Regions from separate parts of the Paenibacillus sp. Marseille-Q7038 genome, predicted to be linked through region 2. Evidence: a T-box and tRNA genes for the amino acid it is inferred to sense, from the RefSeq annotation. Region 2 holds a T-box; the other holds one or more tRNA genes.
What was found. The T-box of region 2 lies ahead of metG (methionine--tRNA ligase). A T-box ahead of a tRNA ligase gene usually reads a tRNA of that ligase, here a tRNA-Met.
Positions count from the first base shown of each region.

Region 1: it has a tRNA-Met gene. The T-box ahead of metG (methionine--tRNA ligase) is inferred to sense a tRNA for this amino acid. The anticodon was not compared.

Region 1 covers NZ_CBCOOM010000001.1:2,701,377-2,709,494, forward strand. The annotation lists gene ACWPWY_RS12880 (hypothetical protein) at 1-1,318, opposite strand, end outside; gene ACWPWY_RS12885 (pilus assembly FimT family protein) at 1,331-1,891, opposite strand; gene ACWPWY_RS12890 (PulJ/GspJ family protein) at 1,872-2,456, opposite strand; gene ACWPWY_RS12895 (restriction endonuclease) at 2,524-3,252, opposite strand; tRNA gene ACWPWY_RS12900 (tRNA-Ile) at 3,413-3,486, opposite strand; tRNA gene ACWPWY_RS12905 (tRNA-Met) at 3,543-3,616, opposite strand; gene ACWPWY_RS12910 (hypothetical protein) at 3,685-3,849, opposite strand; gene ACWPWY_RS12915 (hypothetical protein) at 4,028-4,156, opposite strand; gene ACWPWY_RS12920 (ABC transporter substrate-binding protein) at 4,183-5,652, opposite strand; gene ACWPWY_RS12925 (ABC transporter ATP-binding protein) at 5,675-6,529, opposite strand; gene ACWPWY_RS12930 (ABC transporter permease) at 6,531-8,118, opposite strand, start outside.
Region 2 covers NZ_CBCOOM010000001.1:1,961,024-1,969,141, forward strand. The annotation lists gene ACWPWY_RS09295 (methyl-accepting chemotaxis protein) at 1-392, opposite strand, end outside; gene ACWPWY_RS09300 (serine hydrolase) at 837-2,960, shown strand; gene ACWPWY_RS09305 (DUF6944 family repetitive protein) at 3,026-3,532, opposite strand; gene ACWPWY_RS09310 (L-lactate permease) at 3,766-5,433, opposite strand; partial or broken gene metG (methionine--tRNA ligase) at 5,506-7,154, opposite strand; T-box leader at 7,226-7,512, opposite strand; gene ACWPWY_RS09320 (DEAD/DEAH box helicase) at 7,586-8,118, opposite strand, start outside.

The sequences.
Region 1 (8,118 bases), 740 kb from region 2:
ATATGGTTGAATCAAGCTGAACATTACCTCTAATCTGCAATTTTCCTGTAACAAGCATATTCGCCTGAATCAATATAGGCGTGTCCTTATAATTATTAATCGTTAAATCTCCGTCTACAACAAACCACTTATTACTTTTGGACCCGTATTGAATTCCTATTAGTTCTACGCCATCATAGGTTAGATCGCCGCGGTAGATAAAAGACTTCTCCGGTTTTGTAAAACGTTCGATTTGGCTTTTGTAATAAGCCCAGGCATTCTGATCTTCTGGTTTATCTGATTGTTCAGGAACACCCGGTTTTATCGGGATTTCATCTGGCGCATCATAAGCCATAGGATAGTTCCGCAGAAACTCACCTAACGTATGATTATTCATGTGATTTCGAATAAGTGGTCTGTCAATTGCTGAGTCTTTTAAAGACTCTATAACTTTATCTACAAAGGACTCTCTTACGTTCAGCTGTACGAATTTGCGATGATTTTTAACACGTAGTTGTTTCTCCGGGATAATGAATTCACTACTCGATTTTTCGCCAAGCCATTCTTCGGCACTTTTCGTAGAGTCGTTCAAAGTGTATAAGACCTGTCTAAGTGATTGGATATGCGCTTCTCCATCCAGCTGAAAAGGAGCTGAATACAACGTATGTATATTCTCAGACTGATAATAGTACTCCGCCTTATCCCCAATCCTTAGTTCATTCCCTGCATAAATATTTCCTTGAATATAAGGAGAACCATTAATAGTCAAATTGCTTTCTGAACCTAATGTATATTTCAGAAAATCAGGATAAGTATCATACGTAATATCTTGCGTGAGTTCACGCTGAACTCCATTTACCTCTGCCTCTACGGTCAACGTCACATTATAGGCTGTTGCCTGATGTTGATAACTTATTTTCTCATAATCCAGTTGAAGCAGCTTACCTGTTGCATTTGTCAGCTCTGTACTGGTCATAAGGTCTTTATAAGATCCATTCTTTAAACCAGATAAATAGAGATCTATTTTTTGTTCTAGTTCTCCTTGAGTGCTGTTTATACTATCCGTGACAATCAACTGCAAGTTAGAAGTCATACCCGCGATAACTTCTTCTAGTGTTTTCTCAGCCAGATGTAAACTTTGTACATCATTTTCCCGAGTTTCTGCCCGCTGAGCACCTCCGACTGCGGCACTTAATACAGCAGCCCCGAGGATAGTAAGCAGCAAGGCAATAAACATAACGAGCACAAGCGCAGAACCATGTTCAGCAGAAGAAGCTTTCACTACAATTTTCTTTACTCGTAATGAAAAGAAACGAGCTTTTTTATTAAAATCAGACATGTGCTTGTTCTCCTAAAATCCAAATTTACTCTCTAGTTCAAGCGAATAATCACGATCATTCTCCTGTCTTTGCAGTACCAGTTTGATATAGATAAGCCCACTCTCACAGTAAGCATCATTCTGACAAAGCCTTTCATCTGCCGTTTTTGCCACAATGATGGATTGATCAAGTGCGGCTTGTATTGAAGTAGTAGCTGTGCTAGATATGTATTCTTCCTCTTCAGCCAAAGCGGTTGTAGATGTATATTCTCCTATCACTAGACTTCCTTCTCGTATAGCAATTTCTCGATGTTCCTGGTTACCTGCTTGTTCTCTGCTAAGAATGATACCTTCCTTACTATTTTCGATAGATTCCGGAGCAAAGGTATATAATTCCGTCATAATGGACGACATGATGAGATCCCCCTCATCCCGCAGCGCATTATCGGTAGTAATGCGGTTATACTCACGGAATCCAGAGAACGTAATAACCGAGATCAGTCCAACTAGGATCGTAAAAATCGTAATAGACGCGATTAATTCAACAAGGGTAAAACCCGCATCCTGATGCAGGTTATCTTCTGATTTTTTCATCTGTAATATAACCCTCCACTACGGCTTCGCTTCTATGTCCTCTTGGTCCCCCAGGTCCAGTAACGGTAACTTTCACTGGCAGTAAATAACTCGCTGACGTTTCACGGCCTTGCGCAGAATCTATACCAATGTGGACATCCAAACTCTTAAGTGTAGTACCATCCTTTAATTGCTGATGAAGCTTCGACTGATACGAAATAACAAGCTCATATTGCACATTATTCACCTTCGGATTCAGTACCTCTGGAAGAGAGTGAGCATTCACGAATAAAGAATTATACTCACACTTCGCCACCTGGATGCAGGAACTCCCTTTTATAATCGGCGATACTTCTTTATCTGCTGTGAAGTACTCCTTCATCTTCGTAAAATCCTGCTTTTCCAAATAAACCAAGGCGTTCCGCGCTAAATTCACCATGACTGTCTTGTTCTGATTCGATTTGGCATAGGAATGTGCGTTCATAAAATAGGAAACAACAACTAGAGAAACAATAGACAAAATAATGGTAGCTGCAAGTACTTCCACCAATGTGAACCCCTGCTCTTTCTGAATTTGTGCTTTCAAGGCATATATCCCTCACGATCTTTAGCTATCTGTTTTCGCCTTACAGGGAGATTATGTAATGAATTATTCACACTGCTTCATTCTTCTTTATGTATCGACATTTCGGAAAACTGCTACACCCATAAAAAGGACCTCTTGAACTGCTTCGTAGTACTAGGAGATTCCCACACTTGGGGCACGTGAATTGTTTTGTTTGAGCATCAATAATCACTTCACTAGGCTCGGGTATCGGCTTACCCTTGTTCTTCATTACTAGGATCATCTCTATTAAAGTATCTCGGTTAATGAATTTTACTCGATTCGAACTTGCAAGGTTACGTGCAGCCTCGGTATAATCACTGCTCGTTACTACCCAAGCCTCTGTAGCCCCGTAATGAGCAATAGCAGCCTGAGCTTCTTGTACCGCTTTGATATTACTGTAACGCTTGGCTTGTACAACAATTTTACTTCCTGCCTTCTCCAAGATCAGATCAGCCCCATAATCTCCGGCTGCTTTCGTAACTTGAGTCTTGTAACCATGTGCGGTAAACAAATGACTTAGATATTTCTCAAATTGAATCCCATCCAACTGATCAATATCCTCTATTCCTGAGTGTTTGAGCCGTTTGGTTCTTTGATTCTTGTTACTAATTAAAACAGCAATAACAACTCCTACAGAAATTAGGCATACCATGATAGATAAATTAACTGATTTTGTCAGCGCTAACGTACCAAACCCGGTTACTAATAATACAAAAAGAAAGGTCGATTGGATAAGTTCCTCCCGTTGTTTTGCTTTGCTTTTACGCCTGGCCATTTTGAAATCCTCCATCTTTCTTAAATCTAGATATATATTCGATATATAGGACTAAATTCCTGCTACTTAAGACATGTTTAATTAAAATCATTTGCACCGTATTGAAATAAAAAAAGGAAAAACCCTCTTGCATGTCTGCAAGAGGGTTTTTCCTTCATAATGGGCCCTGAGGGACTCGAACCCCCGACCAATCGGTTATGAGCCGACCGCTCTAACCAACTGAGCTAAGGGCCCTGATCATTTCAATTACACATCGAGTAATTGTTGATGAAGCGCTGTAGGTACTTCAATTGCGGGGGCAGGATTTGAACCTGCGACCTTCGGGTTATGAGCCCGACGAGCTACCGAGCTGCTCCACCCCGCGTCATTAATTAATCAAAACAGCGACTTCTAATAATATACACGATGTGCAATAGAAATGTCAAGGCCTTTTTACGGAATAAATCGAACTCCATATCTGCCTTTACGAGATTGATAAACTTCAACCTGTTTAGGATCGTCATGACCGTAAATCCATCCGTCTTGCTCCATCCGTTTAGCCAGGCATCCTGCCTGGAACTTTGAGACATATAGTCTAGCATAATAGATCCAGTTCAACCGAGTCATCTTCCTTTAACTCTACTCTATTTTAAAGCTACTTTAGCAGGATACCCCTCTTTTGTATAAAGTAACCCTTTCTCTCCATAAAAAACTCTGAGCAGAAGCTAAATCGCTGCTACTCAGAGTTACGGATCAAGCATTTATACATACCCACCAATAATATGCTTCTGCCCGTCTATGAAGGTCCTTTAAATTCTGCAATTGCTAACAATACGATCACCATCAATGAAACGAGATAATAAAGGAATAATACGATCAGTGCAGTCCATAATAGCCAAATCAGCAACTTTCGGACCCATTTCATAATACGTACTCTCTCCTAGATGCCCCCTACTGCAATTTATCTTCAAAAGATGCTTTTGGATCTTTTTGCAGTTTAAGCAACATTTCGTTCCCTTCTTTTTGCCATTCTGCCAATGCTTCTTTTGGTGTCTTTTTGTTATCCAGTACTTGTTTGAAATATTTCTGTCCTACTTGATCGACTTGCCATAGATTTGGCATTTTTTGATACAGCTGATTCTGATTTAAATTAACCGGTGGAATTGGTTTTAGTGCATAGAAAGCCCCGATGTTATAATCCAACCCTTCTTTTGGCTTAATGTAACTCTTACGAGACACAAGTTCGTAACTGCTTCTGGCTCTTATCTTTGCCCATTCTTCACCGTTTAAGAATTTAATGAATTCCCATGCATCATCTGGATTCTGAGCACTGCTGTTAATGGCCATTAAATTGCTGAGATAGATATTGCCGCCAACGCCAGGTTTCTCTTGATGAACGGGCGGAGTCACGACATCCCATTCAATAGGGTCAAACTTCTCGTTCTTCTCTGCATACTTATTGTCACTAATTAAACGGGTAACATAACCATAATCAGCTATCACCATCGCCGCACGGCCTTCCATAAACAAGTTACCTTGGAATGGATTAAATTCCTCAGGTGATGACGAACTATTATTCATTGCCTCTTGCCCTGCAAGAACTTTGTCACGAGCAAGCTTGGAAATAGTGGTCCACACCTTTTCCCATGAATCATTATCCACTGTCATTTTTTCCGCCTTTTCATCATAAGTACGCAATTGAAGAGGGGCTGCATAGGTCTGCGCATCATAGAAAGCGTCACTTGCCCATTGATTTAAGGATACGCCAAAAATTTGGTCTTTCCCCTCTCCACTCGTAACACGGCGCGCTTTGTCAAAAATGTCATCCCACGTGGATCCATCAACCGGCGGTTCTACGCCTGCTTTTTGAAAGATTGCCTTGTTATAAAATAAAGCAGAAGAAGAGAATGTCGGAGTTAACGCATAAATACTGTTATCACCTATATCTTTAATTCCGTCCAGTACGGTTGGTACAATATCACTTGTATCAAATTTATCTTCGGCAATGAGAGGATCTAGCTGCTTCAACATATTTTCTTGGATCAAAGACCTCATTGTACTTACATCGCCTATAATAACGTCTACTGGATTATCCCCGGTCAACATCTTCTTCACTGATTCAAGTTGATCCGGCTGTTCCGGTTGTTCCTTTTGGGTGTAATCATAGTACTGATACTCGCTCTGATCAATGGCTGGTACAATCTCAATCGTTATATTGTCGTTTAGCACTTCAAACACATCCGTATACTGCTGACGGAAATAGGAATCATCACTACTTCCATATAGCGTCCCTACTCGTAATACTCGCTCCTGCTCCTGTGATGGTTCGGATGCTGTACAGCCCGCAATCGCCGGTGCAACCAGTGTCATACAAGTAAGCAATGTCACAACAGGACGAGCTAACAAAGACCTCTTTTTCATTAGAAAATCTCCCTCTCTATGGTTACTTCGGTTGCGTAATGACGATGCGCTCCCCATCAAATTCGAGCGTAGCCCGCTCACTGATGGATAGTGCTTCTAAGTACTCTCTTGGTACCTGAAGCCTTCCAGCACGATCAATGATAACAAACGCCTCATGCACCTCTTTACTGCCTGGAACGCGCTCCGTATCGAGACTATCATTTCGTTTCACAAACTCGGTACTCGTCAGTCCATCTCGAATAGCAACAATCCGGTCCACTTTATTCGCAAGCTCTAGATCATGTGTAACAATGACAATACTAATCCCTAGTTCCCGGTTCATTTTACGGAATATATCCATAATACGGTCACTAGTCTCGCTGTCTACCGAACCGGTAGGTTCATCCGCAAGCAGCAGCTTTGGCTTATTAGATAAGGAGATCGCGATCGCCACCCTCTGCTGTTCCCCGCCAGATAGTTGATAAAGTCTTGAATGCATACGATCTTTAAGACCTACCCACTCTAGCAGCTGTTTAGCATATCCACGATCATATTTACCGCCAAGCATCATCGGTGTCTCCACATTCTCAAGCGCCGTCATATAAGGAAGTAAGTTGCGACCGTTGTTCTGCCATATAAATCCGACCGTATGACGTTTATATTCGACGAGCTGAGGTTCTGTCATCTTAAGCAGATCCCAATCACCAACGACAGCAGTTCCTGCAGAAGGGCGATCTAGCCCGCCTAAAATATTTAAAAGCGTAGATTTCCCACTTCCGCTGTTCCCAATGATCGCCATCATTTCTCCGTCCTCAACCGTGAGGTTGAGTCCTTGCAGGGCAACGACTTCCACTTCACTTGATTTATAAATTTTGACCAGACCTTCACAGTGGATCATCTTACCGCTCCTCTCCCATTTTGACGGCTTGATGCACCTTCAGTCTCCGGATTTGCCATAGCAGCATTCCTGCACCAATTAGCAGCATGACAAGCGTCACCGCATACAACTGAAGGGTATCACTTTGTTCAAATACAATCCGAAACGGAGGTACTTGCTGCTTCACATTATCTGTCGTTTGGAGGAAGGGTAAAAATAATCTGCTTGCGAGTTCACCGATCCCAATTCCGAGTACAATCGATAATCCTGCGGTAAAAATCTGTTCTAGTAACAACATCCCGCTGAGCTGTGCCCGAGGCAGACCCATTGCCCGAAGTACCCCAAACTGAACAACACGGCCAGATAAGTTAAAGAACCAATACAGCACATATCCAATAAGTGAGATCAAGATGGATACCAGGAAGCCGAGACTGAGGATACCAAACACACCTCCTCTTGAAGGATGTTTGCCTTCAGCGACGAGTTCAGTCCGTACATCTTTTACAGAAGACAGCTCGATGCCATCTCGCCCAAGTCGCTCAATGAGCGGTGCAACCAGCGCGTCAGGTTCCATTTTGAGCCATACTTCGTATGGAATCATAGGAACTTGATCGTAAATATAATCCAGATTAGTTATAAAAAAGGGCGTCTCATCCGGATACTGAGCAGGCCAGTATGGCAGTATGCCAAACACAACAAAATCCATCATCTGTTCCTGCAAAGCAATAGATAGTACATCTCCACTTTCCAGCTGATACTTCTCTGCAAACCCGGACGGAATGATGACTGCTCCCTCATAATGACCCAGCAGGTCTAGATATTTATTCGGATGCGCGGGAAACAAATCATTACGGAACCAAGCAACCTCTGCAAAATCAACGTTATCAATGCCCACTACCATACCTTGGCCTGCCGATTTACCTGATATGACTACATTCCCCTTGGTCTGCAGTACTCGCGCAGCATGTTCCACACCAGGGAGCTGGCGAAATACTTCGAAAGGAGGTTCGGAATATATTATTTTACTTGGAGCAAGTGAACCCGAACCGCCGCCTCCAGCTCCACCGCCAGGGTTCTCACCGCCTCCAGCACCTGGGTTACCTCCTCCACCTGTACCTGGTGATCCAGATCCTCCTCCATTACCTGCATTTCCGCCCGTGCTCGGTAACATCTCTGCGGTTCCTTCCCATACCGTCTGCATCACCACATCCGTTCCATAACGGTACAAAGTGCGTTCGGTAGAATTCAGATCAATTGTCCTCGCGGCAGATGCATTATATACACCAAGACCCAAAGTAAGTACGAGCAAGATCATGAGCGGGTAATAAGAAGAAGAGGAGCGAGAAAGCTGTGTTAGCGTAAGGTAGATAGGTACCGGAAAAATTTTACGCCCCATCCAGCTAAGGAACCTGAGAATCCATGGGAAGATACGTAAGAAGAATAATCCTGCTGCAAAAATGAATAGTGCAGGAACAAAGAATAAAAATGGCTGTACTTGAAGCTGATCTGTGGTCATCCCGGTTTGAAATGTCAGCATCTGTCTTTCATAGAACAGGTAGTAACCGTAACCAGCAAGACCTAACAATAAAATATCCATATACCAACGCTGC
Region 2 (8,118 bases):
ACTGCTGTTGGCAGAGCGATAATTGATGTTTTGTTGCCATCCTCAAGTTCCGGACCAAATATGTAACCTTGGGCAATATTAGGATGCGTAATGGCTAAATCATTAAAGATTTCCGTTACTTTCTGCTGTAAAGGGGAATTTGGATCTGGTGTTTCTTTTGCTGCTTCGGCATCTTCCTTTGATACCTGTTTTACTAGAGCTTCCATTGTCTTTCCTGAATCAGTCTGAAGCTGATTCGTCAGAACATTTCCCTGAATATAATAACTGTACCCAATCACTACGGCACCCGTTAGGATGATATAAAGACTTGTAAATATCATATTCCTCGTGACAATACTTTGGTTCTTAAAGATGGAATTCAACTTCTGTATAAAGCTGTTTTTTTCATTCATGTCTGATGTTTCTCCTCCCGATCAATCCTTGTGGTTTTTCAAAGAAAAAAATCTCTCACTCTACAGCGATTATTAATCCCCTGAAATTAATGTTAATAAAACCCAAAAATAGTTTTTCCCGTTTTTGCAGCTATGTAAATATTGCCTTCATGTAGGTCCTTATAACTAATCGGCTATTCGTTAAGGATTTTTTATACCTTTTTTGATTTATTCTCGTCAAGTTTTATTTCTCGGTTAAAAAAAAGGAGACTGTAATGGAATATAAATTTCCTGGATATTACAATTGTTACATTATTAATAATTAGTTTTCTTTTCCGCTTCTCTTTGTTTCCTTCACTAAAAACAATGGTAAAATTCCTTTAATTGGAATAACCTCTCTGTTATACTTATCTTGATATCCGTGAAGAACACACGGAATAACCACATGAAAGAAGGAGCGATTCCATGAACTTTTCATCTAACTTTTTTCGAAGGAAACCGTTATTAGCTGCTTTTCTGGTACTATTCCTCTTCTCAGGCTTACTCTTGCCCGCCGCACATGCAGATGTCTCCCCCTCTACTTCCGCTGACGCTATAAAAAATTTATCTCCCGAGACGGCTCAAGTTTTTCTGGATGAATTCTTTAATTCTCCTGAAGCTTTATCACACTATGTAGGCGCTTCCGTCACAATTGTTAAGGATGGCAAAGTGATTGCAGAAAAAGGGTATGGTTACTCTAATCTTCAAGATAAGACTCCCGTTGATCCGAAAAAAACAGCTTTTCGCATTGCTTCCGTATCAAAAACGTTCACTTCCATTGCGATCATGCAACTCGTCGAACAAGGAAAAATAGGTCTTAAGAATGATTTCCAAACTTATGTCCCTGGCCTTGATTTCGATAATCCCTATGATAAGCCCGTAACCATTGAAAACTTACTTACCCACACGACCGGTTTTGAAATACGCGATCCTAAGGCAGAAGATATACATACCGATTTTGACAAATACAGATCCATAGAGGACTACGTTCAAGAGCACATGCCTCCCGTTGTTCGTGAACCAGGCAGTTCCTATATGTATGATAATTTTGCTTCCCTGCTTCTAGGACTCGTTGTCCAGAATGTCAGCGATGAACCATTTGAATCCTATATGCAGAAGCATATATTTGAGCCTCTTGGTATGCAGAACAGTGACTTCATGCTGACAGACAAGTTCAAAAATCAACTCTCCATCGCTTATGATGCCGCTCATAATCCCATTGATCTGTACGCTCTTTCACCTGCACCTATGCCGCAAGGAGGCATGATGTCAACAGCAGAGGATATCGGCAAATTTATGATTACTTTCCTGAATGGAGGTACTGACGGTAAGAACCGTATACTGAATGAAGCTACCGTAACAAGTATGGAAACGTACCGTTCAGAAGTTCACCCCCTATTACCAGACACCACCTATGGATTTGAATCACCATTTCAGATCCCGGGAGCAGGAAGCAGTTCCAAAATTATAACCAAGGCAGGAGATCTCATTGGTTTCAGTTCTTATCTCTTCCTTATTCCAGAGCAAAATACAGGGGTCTTCCTTACTTACAACCAAGCCGGTGCTTTACGTAATTTATTCTATCCTGCATTTATTTCAACTTTCTTCCCAGAGTACGCAGAACCAGCCAAGTTCGATCATTATGAACCACAAACGGCAGATGAACTGCAGCGTTATGCAGGGCTCTATTCAGATCTCCGTCTGAAAACAATTGTAAGCAAACTATCAGATGCTGACGATCAGGCAGGAAAAATGGAGATATCCGATGCCTTTATTGGTTCTCGTACCTTAATACAAGTAGACGATCATTTATTCATGGATGAACTCAGCGGTCAATTCACTGGCTTTAAAGAGAATTCCGACGGAACTATTTATATGAAAGAACCTTATCTAAATCCTTTTGGATACGAGCAAAAAGGAGCTAAAGCAGCAGGATATAGAGACGTCCGTCCAGGAAGTACCTATGCTCCATTTATTTATGGAATGCAATCTCTTGGACATTATCCAAACGAGGCAAGTACCTATTTCCATCCTAAACATGCGCTGACCCGTGCAGAGTTTATCGAGCAAATCCTTGACCTTAGCGGTATCCCGCAAAGCAAAACTCCACCGAAAACAGACAGCGATTGGGCTACTCATTCTGCGGCCGGTTACATTCAGGCAGGTTTTGAGATAGGCATGATCGAGGGTGCAGATGAAAAGCTGTTCAAACCAGATCAGGTCATTACCCGCCAAGAGGCTGCCGTGATGATTTGGAGAATTTACAAACAACAATACCCAGATCACTTATTCAGTAGTGTAAAACTATCCGGAAATACAGATACTTGGGCCGTTCCTGCTGTACAAATGATGGTCGGACTAGGACTCTATGGTCCTGAGGTTAAATTACAAGGGAATGGTTCTGCCAATTACCAATCTACCAAACCACTTATCCGTCAAGAAGCAGCGGCTCTTATGTATAAATTGCTGACCCAGCCAACCGACCAGATCGTCGCTGGACTTGCTAAAGAGCAAGAAAATACACAAGTAGATAGTAAGGATACCAATTAAGATTAAATAAGAAACAGGCTTTCCCTTTAAGACGTTTTGTCTATTAGAGAGAAAGCCTGTTTCTTTTATTCTATATTCAGACTGAGGGCATCTCCCACTGTCTCTAAAATATTCCCATAGTATCGAATCCGTTCCACTCTAGTCGTTGGTTTTTCACTCTCCACAATTTCATAACTTCCCCCGAGTACAGCTAGTATGTTGCCTTCCTCTATAAGTTTTTCTCTTTTTCTATTGCTGCTAGGCAGCTCCAGACCTAATAACGCCGCTGCATTACCAATGGCTCTAAAAGAAGCGGCAATACGGATACTGCTAGACATGCCTTTAGCTTCGGCCACTAATGCAAATCCAATCGCTCTTAGAAACGTTCCTCGTTTTTCAAGTTTTTCTCTGACTACCTTTCTGATCTTCACTGTCTTCGTTGCTGCCAAAGCTGATAATATAGCTCCAATAGCAGCAGAACAAGTACCAATTACGTATAATCTGGAGGTTTCTCCTTCATTTGAGACGGAGGCGATCAGTGTGGTTCCCAAGGCCGCAATCCATAGACCTATACTTTCTATGCCCTGGGCCATTGTATTCTCCTCCCTCCCTCTACAAATAAGATATTTTATTATATGTATGAATAAGAGATTGGTCTTTACTTTACGAAAATTGGTTGCTTGTTCTAAGCACTTTGGCAGAAATGAGTTGTGTTTTGAATCGAACTATTATGTAAAACACTCATGAAAAATAGAAAGAAGCAGATGAATATGCTCAGCCGCTTCTTTCTATTTTTTTATATTTGGTGAACGATCTGCTTTTTCAATTAAATGAATGCCACAGCAATCAACATAGCAATCATCCCCGACAAGATAACGTAAAACAAGTTTGGTACTAAAGCTAGTCTGATGATCTGGCCTTCTTTACCAAGTACCCCAACGACCGCCGATACAGCGACTACATTACTAACGCAGATCATATTTCCCGCAGCGGCTCCGATCGCCTGTAGTGCAATGATCAGATCTGGGGCAAACCCATTCACGGTAGCTACATCAAATTGCAATGAACTAAACATCATATTGCTGAATGTTGCACTTCCTGACACAAACGCACCTAGTGTTCCTATGAATGGGGCAGCTATTGGCCACGCTCCTCCGAACACATCAGATGCAAGCTGTGCGAGTTCCGTTGGCATACTTTGTAATGCCGCACCCTCTATTCCAGAGTTCAGGAAGACCCGTACCATGGCTGTAGAGAATGCTAGTGCAATCGCGGTTCCTACCATGGAGCCTGCTGCTTCAGAGAAAGCCAGTTTCATTTTATTTCTTGGAATCTCATGAAGAACCACGGTAATGGCGACAACTAGCAAGAAGATGAATCCAGGAGAGTATAGAATTTGCCAATTCTGACTAATCCCTGTTCCGAGGATATCGCTCCATGAGATGCTTATCCCCTGCAACCACTGCTGTAATGGTTTAATGACTCGAGTCAAAACGAGCAATACGGCAATAAGAATATAGGGAACCCATGCCTTTGCCAGCGTTAACGTATGTCCCGATGCTTCCTGTTCCTCTTCTGCTTTTATCTCTTTCTTGACATACTCAGAAGGACCGAATTTGCACCAAGGTTCTCCTTTAGGCAGTAGAAATCCTTTTTGGGCAGCAAGAACAACAATGATTAGGCTGACTAATGCTCCCAGCAGAGCAGGGAACTCATAACCTACAAAAGTAGCAACAAGGGCTGCGGGAATGGTATAAGTTAGTCCTGCAAAGATCGCAAATGGAGCCATTTGAAATCCTTCTTTAAAGGACTTGTTTTTACCGAATACTCTTGTAATCATGAGAACTAAGATTAGAGGAATAAAGGTACCGATGAAGATATCGATCTGAGTTAGCCGCATCGCAATGGCTTGTAAGAACCCACTGATATCTATACCTTGCTCTGTCAAATAGTTCATAAATACAGGTGATGTTTCATCAAGACCCTGTCTTATTCCCACATTAAAGGTTGTTCCTACGGCTCCAAAAGCTACCGGCGTACTGTCTGCGATTAGTGCCACAACCACAGCTGCTATAGGAGGAAATCCTAGTGCTAACAGCAAAGGTGCAGCAATAGCAGCAGGCGTACCAAAACCCGCCGCTCCTTCAATAAATCCGCCAAAACACCAAGCAACAATAATAACTTGCACACGCATGTCAGCAGAAATATTCATAAATCCTTCCCTGATCACAGCAAGTGCGCCCCCATGGGTCAACGTATTCAGAAGCAAGATCGCCCCGAATATAATGAATAACACGGTAAGAGTAACAAATACACCCTCAAGTGTAGAGGCGGTAAGGTTAATCAGAGGCATATCCCATACAAAATAAGCTAGAACAGCAGTGACGACAAAGCTGAGCGGCATAGCAACGGTTGCAGGCATTCGCAAGATCACAAGAAAAACCAACACCGAAAGAATCGGCATAGCTGCCGTAATTAATTCAAGGAAATTCAAGTTAGTTACCCCTTTACTCGTTCTTAAAGTGTAGTAATAAATATTCCCTAAATTTCTCTTTCTAAGTCTTTTTTAGTTTCGAATGTTTTGCTGTTTTAATTTTTCGACTTCTACTTCAATTTGCTTCACATCGATCCGCTGAAAAAGCAACTCGATTTTCCTTAGTTCATGACCTGCAGATATCTCATTGTAATTCCAGTTATAGTCTAATTTGTCCAGGTTAAGAATATGTCTAATCTTTCTGCAAGCGAAAGGCAAGAAGGGATCTAGCAGGAGCGATAAATTCAAGATTACCTGTGAACATGTATAGAGGGTGGCTTCACAAGTAAGTCGATCTTCTTTCACCTGAATCCATGGTTTTTGTTCATCTACGTATTTATTACAAGATCGAATAAAGCTAAAAATGGACTCGAGTGCTTCCTTTAATTTTCCTTGTTTTATAAGTTCCCCACTGAAAATATACAGCTCTTTTATTGTTTGTTGAATACTGTCATCCATCCTCCCGTCTGGAATTGTATGATTGTACACTTTATCTATGAAAACAAGATTGCGGTGCACAAAATTGCCAAACGCTCCAAGGAGTTCACCATTATGACTATAAATAACTCTCTCCACGAAAAGTCGGTATCCCGATTCACCGGACCGTTTGCAATGAGAAAATACCGCACAGTATCTGGATCATAATGTTCTAGTAGATAGGGAACCCACACTGCCCAATTATTACTCGTTGAAAACTTCTTTCCTTCTAACGTTAAATACTCACTGGATAAGATATGATCTGGCAAATGTAAGTCTCCTGCGCCCAAAAGTAGAGCTGGCCATAAAAGGGTATGAAACGGAATGTTATCTTTTCCGTGGACATAATAAGATATCACTTCATTATCACTCCAAAAATCCTTCCATAGATCTGGAGCACCTTGTTCCTTAGCCCATTGTTTACTAGCTGATAAATAACCCATGATCGCCTCAATCCATACATAAATCTTCTTACCAGCACTGCCCTCGATCGGAACGTCAATACCAATATCCAAATCACGTGTAACCGCCCGGTCCTGTAGACCTTCCTTCAGATAACGAGCAGATAGTCGTATCGCATTCTCTCTCCATCCGCTTGCATGATCAACATAGGTTGCCAGTTGATTCTGAAAAGCTGATAAATCTAGAAAATAGTGCTCTGTTGTACCTGTCGTCGGTACTTCGTTACATAACTTGCATATTCGGTGATGAAGCTGGAGCGGATCTAGAATAGATGAACAGGTATCACATTGATCTCCCCTAGCAATATGCCCGCAATGCGGACAGTTACCTTCTACATAACGATCAGGCAAAAATCGTTCACATGAAGCACAATACACCTGTTCTATTGTTTTCTTATAAAGCACTCGCTTCGCTAATAGATCTAGAAACATAGACTGCACTACTTCTGCATGAAACGGATCGTCTGTCCTTGTGTAGAGATCGTAAGAGAAACCAAGCTTTGAAAAGCAGTCTATAAATTGTTCATGATAGCGATCTGCAATCGATCTGGCGGATATTCCCTCTTTTTTTGCTTGTAATGAGATCGGTGTTCCATGACAATCACTTCCGGATACATAGAGTACTTTGTCTCCCGTTAACCTATAGTAGCGTGCAATTACATCTCCTGAAAGTAACCCTGATACTCTTCCCAAATGCAGGGATCCATTCGCGTAGGGCCATGCCCCTCCAATAAATACATTCATCTTTCATTCCTCCTATAATCTAATGTGATCTACTCTCAAATAACGATGAAAACAAAAAAAGCCCCCGTCCCCAAAAGGACGAGAGCTTTGCTCACGTGTTTCCACCTTAATTCACCGCTTCCTCACGAAAAAACGGTCTCCATAAGTACGTCATCTTACGATTCATCATCATAAGTTGATTATACCCTGGCACGATAACGGGCGCACCCGGTGCAGCCTACCATCTTCCTGAATGGAAAAGTTCGGTGCACAGCTCAGAGACCATATTCGTTGGACGCTTCTTTACTCCTTTTCAGCTACCGGAGCTCTCTGTTCAAAGAAGATTGTCTTCCCTACTCTTTCTCATCATTGCTTTTTTACTGTTTTTACTATTATAACCATTTTATAGATAGATGCAACCAAAAAATTACGTTTGTCATGATCAGACTGATTTACTCAAGTGCATGACCTACTCCTTTATCTATTAACACGTTAGCGAGTCCTTCTAAATCAAGACCATCCACATGAAATGCCCTACGTACAAGCTGCGGAGAAACAAACTCATCATATTTACTGAGATAAGGGGCTTCATCTTCATCAAGGAGTGTACTTGCGTCCTTGTTGTTCTCAAGTTCCGAAAGAATTGCATTCCAGATCGCAGATTCATTTGTGTTCCCGGCAACGACCATATAATAGGGTTCCATCGGAACGAGAGAACGAAGTTCAAGCCGTCCAGCCAGGTTATGCTTCAGCATCCGTTCTAGCGTACGAAACTGCTTACTGCCCGCCCACGGTAAAATAAAGAACGAGTCTCCTCCTGCAGGAATGACGACACTTTTCAGAAGTCCACTTTCTCTCGCGAGTCTTCTCGCACGCTCAAGTCGATTCGCTGCGCTCGGCGTAAGGTAAGGATATATATCACTGGATGCAAGAACCTCACGCATTTTCTGTATCACAAGTGTATGAATATCCCCACCGGCACCGA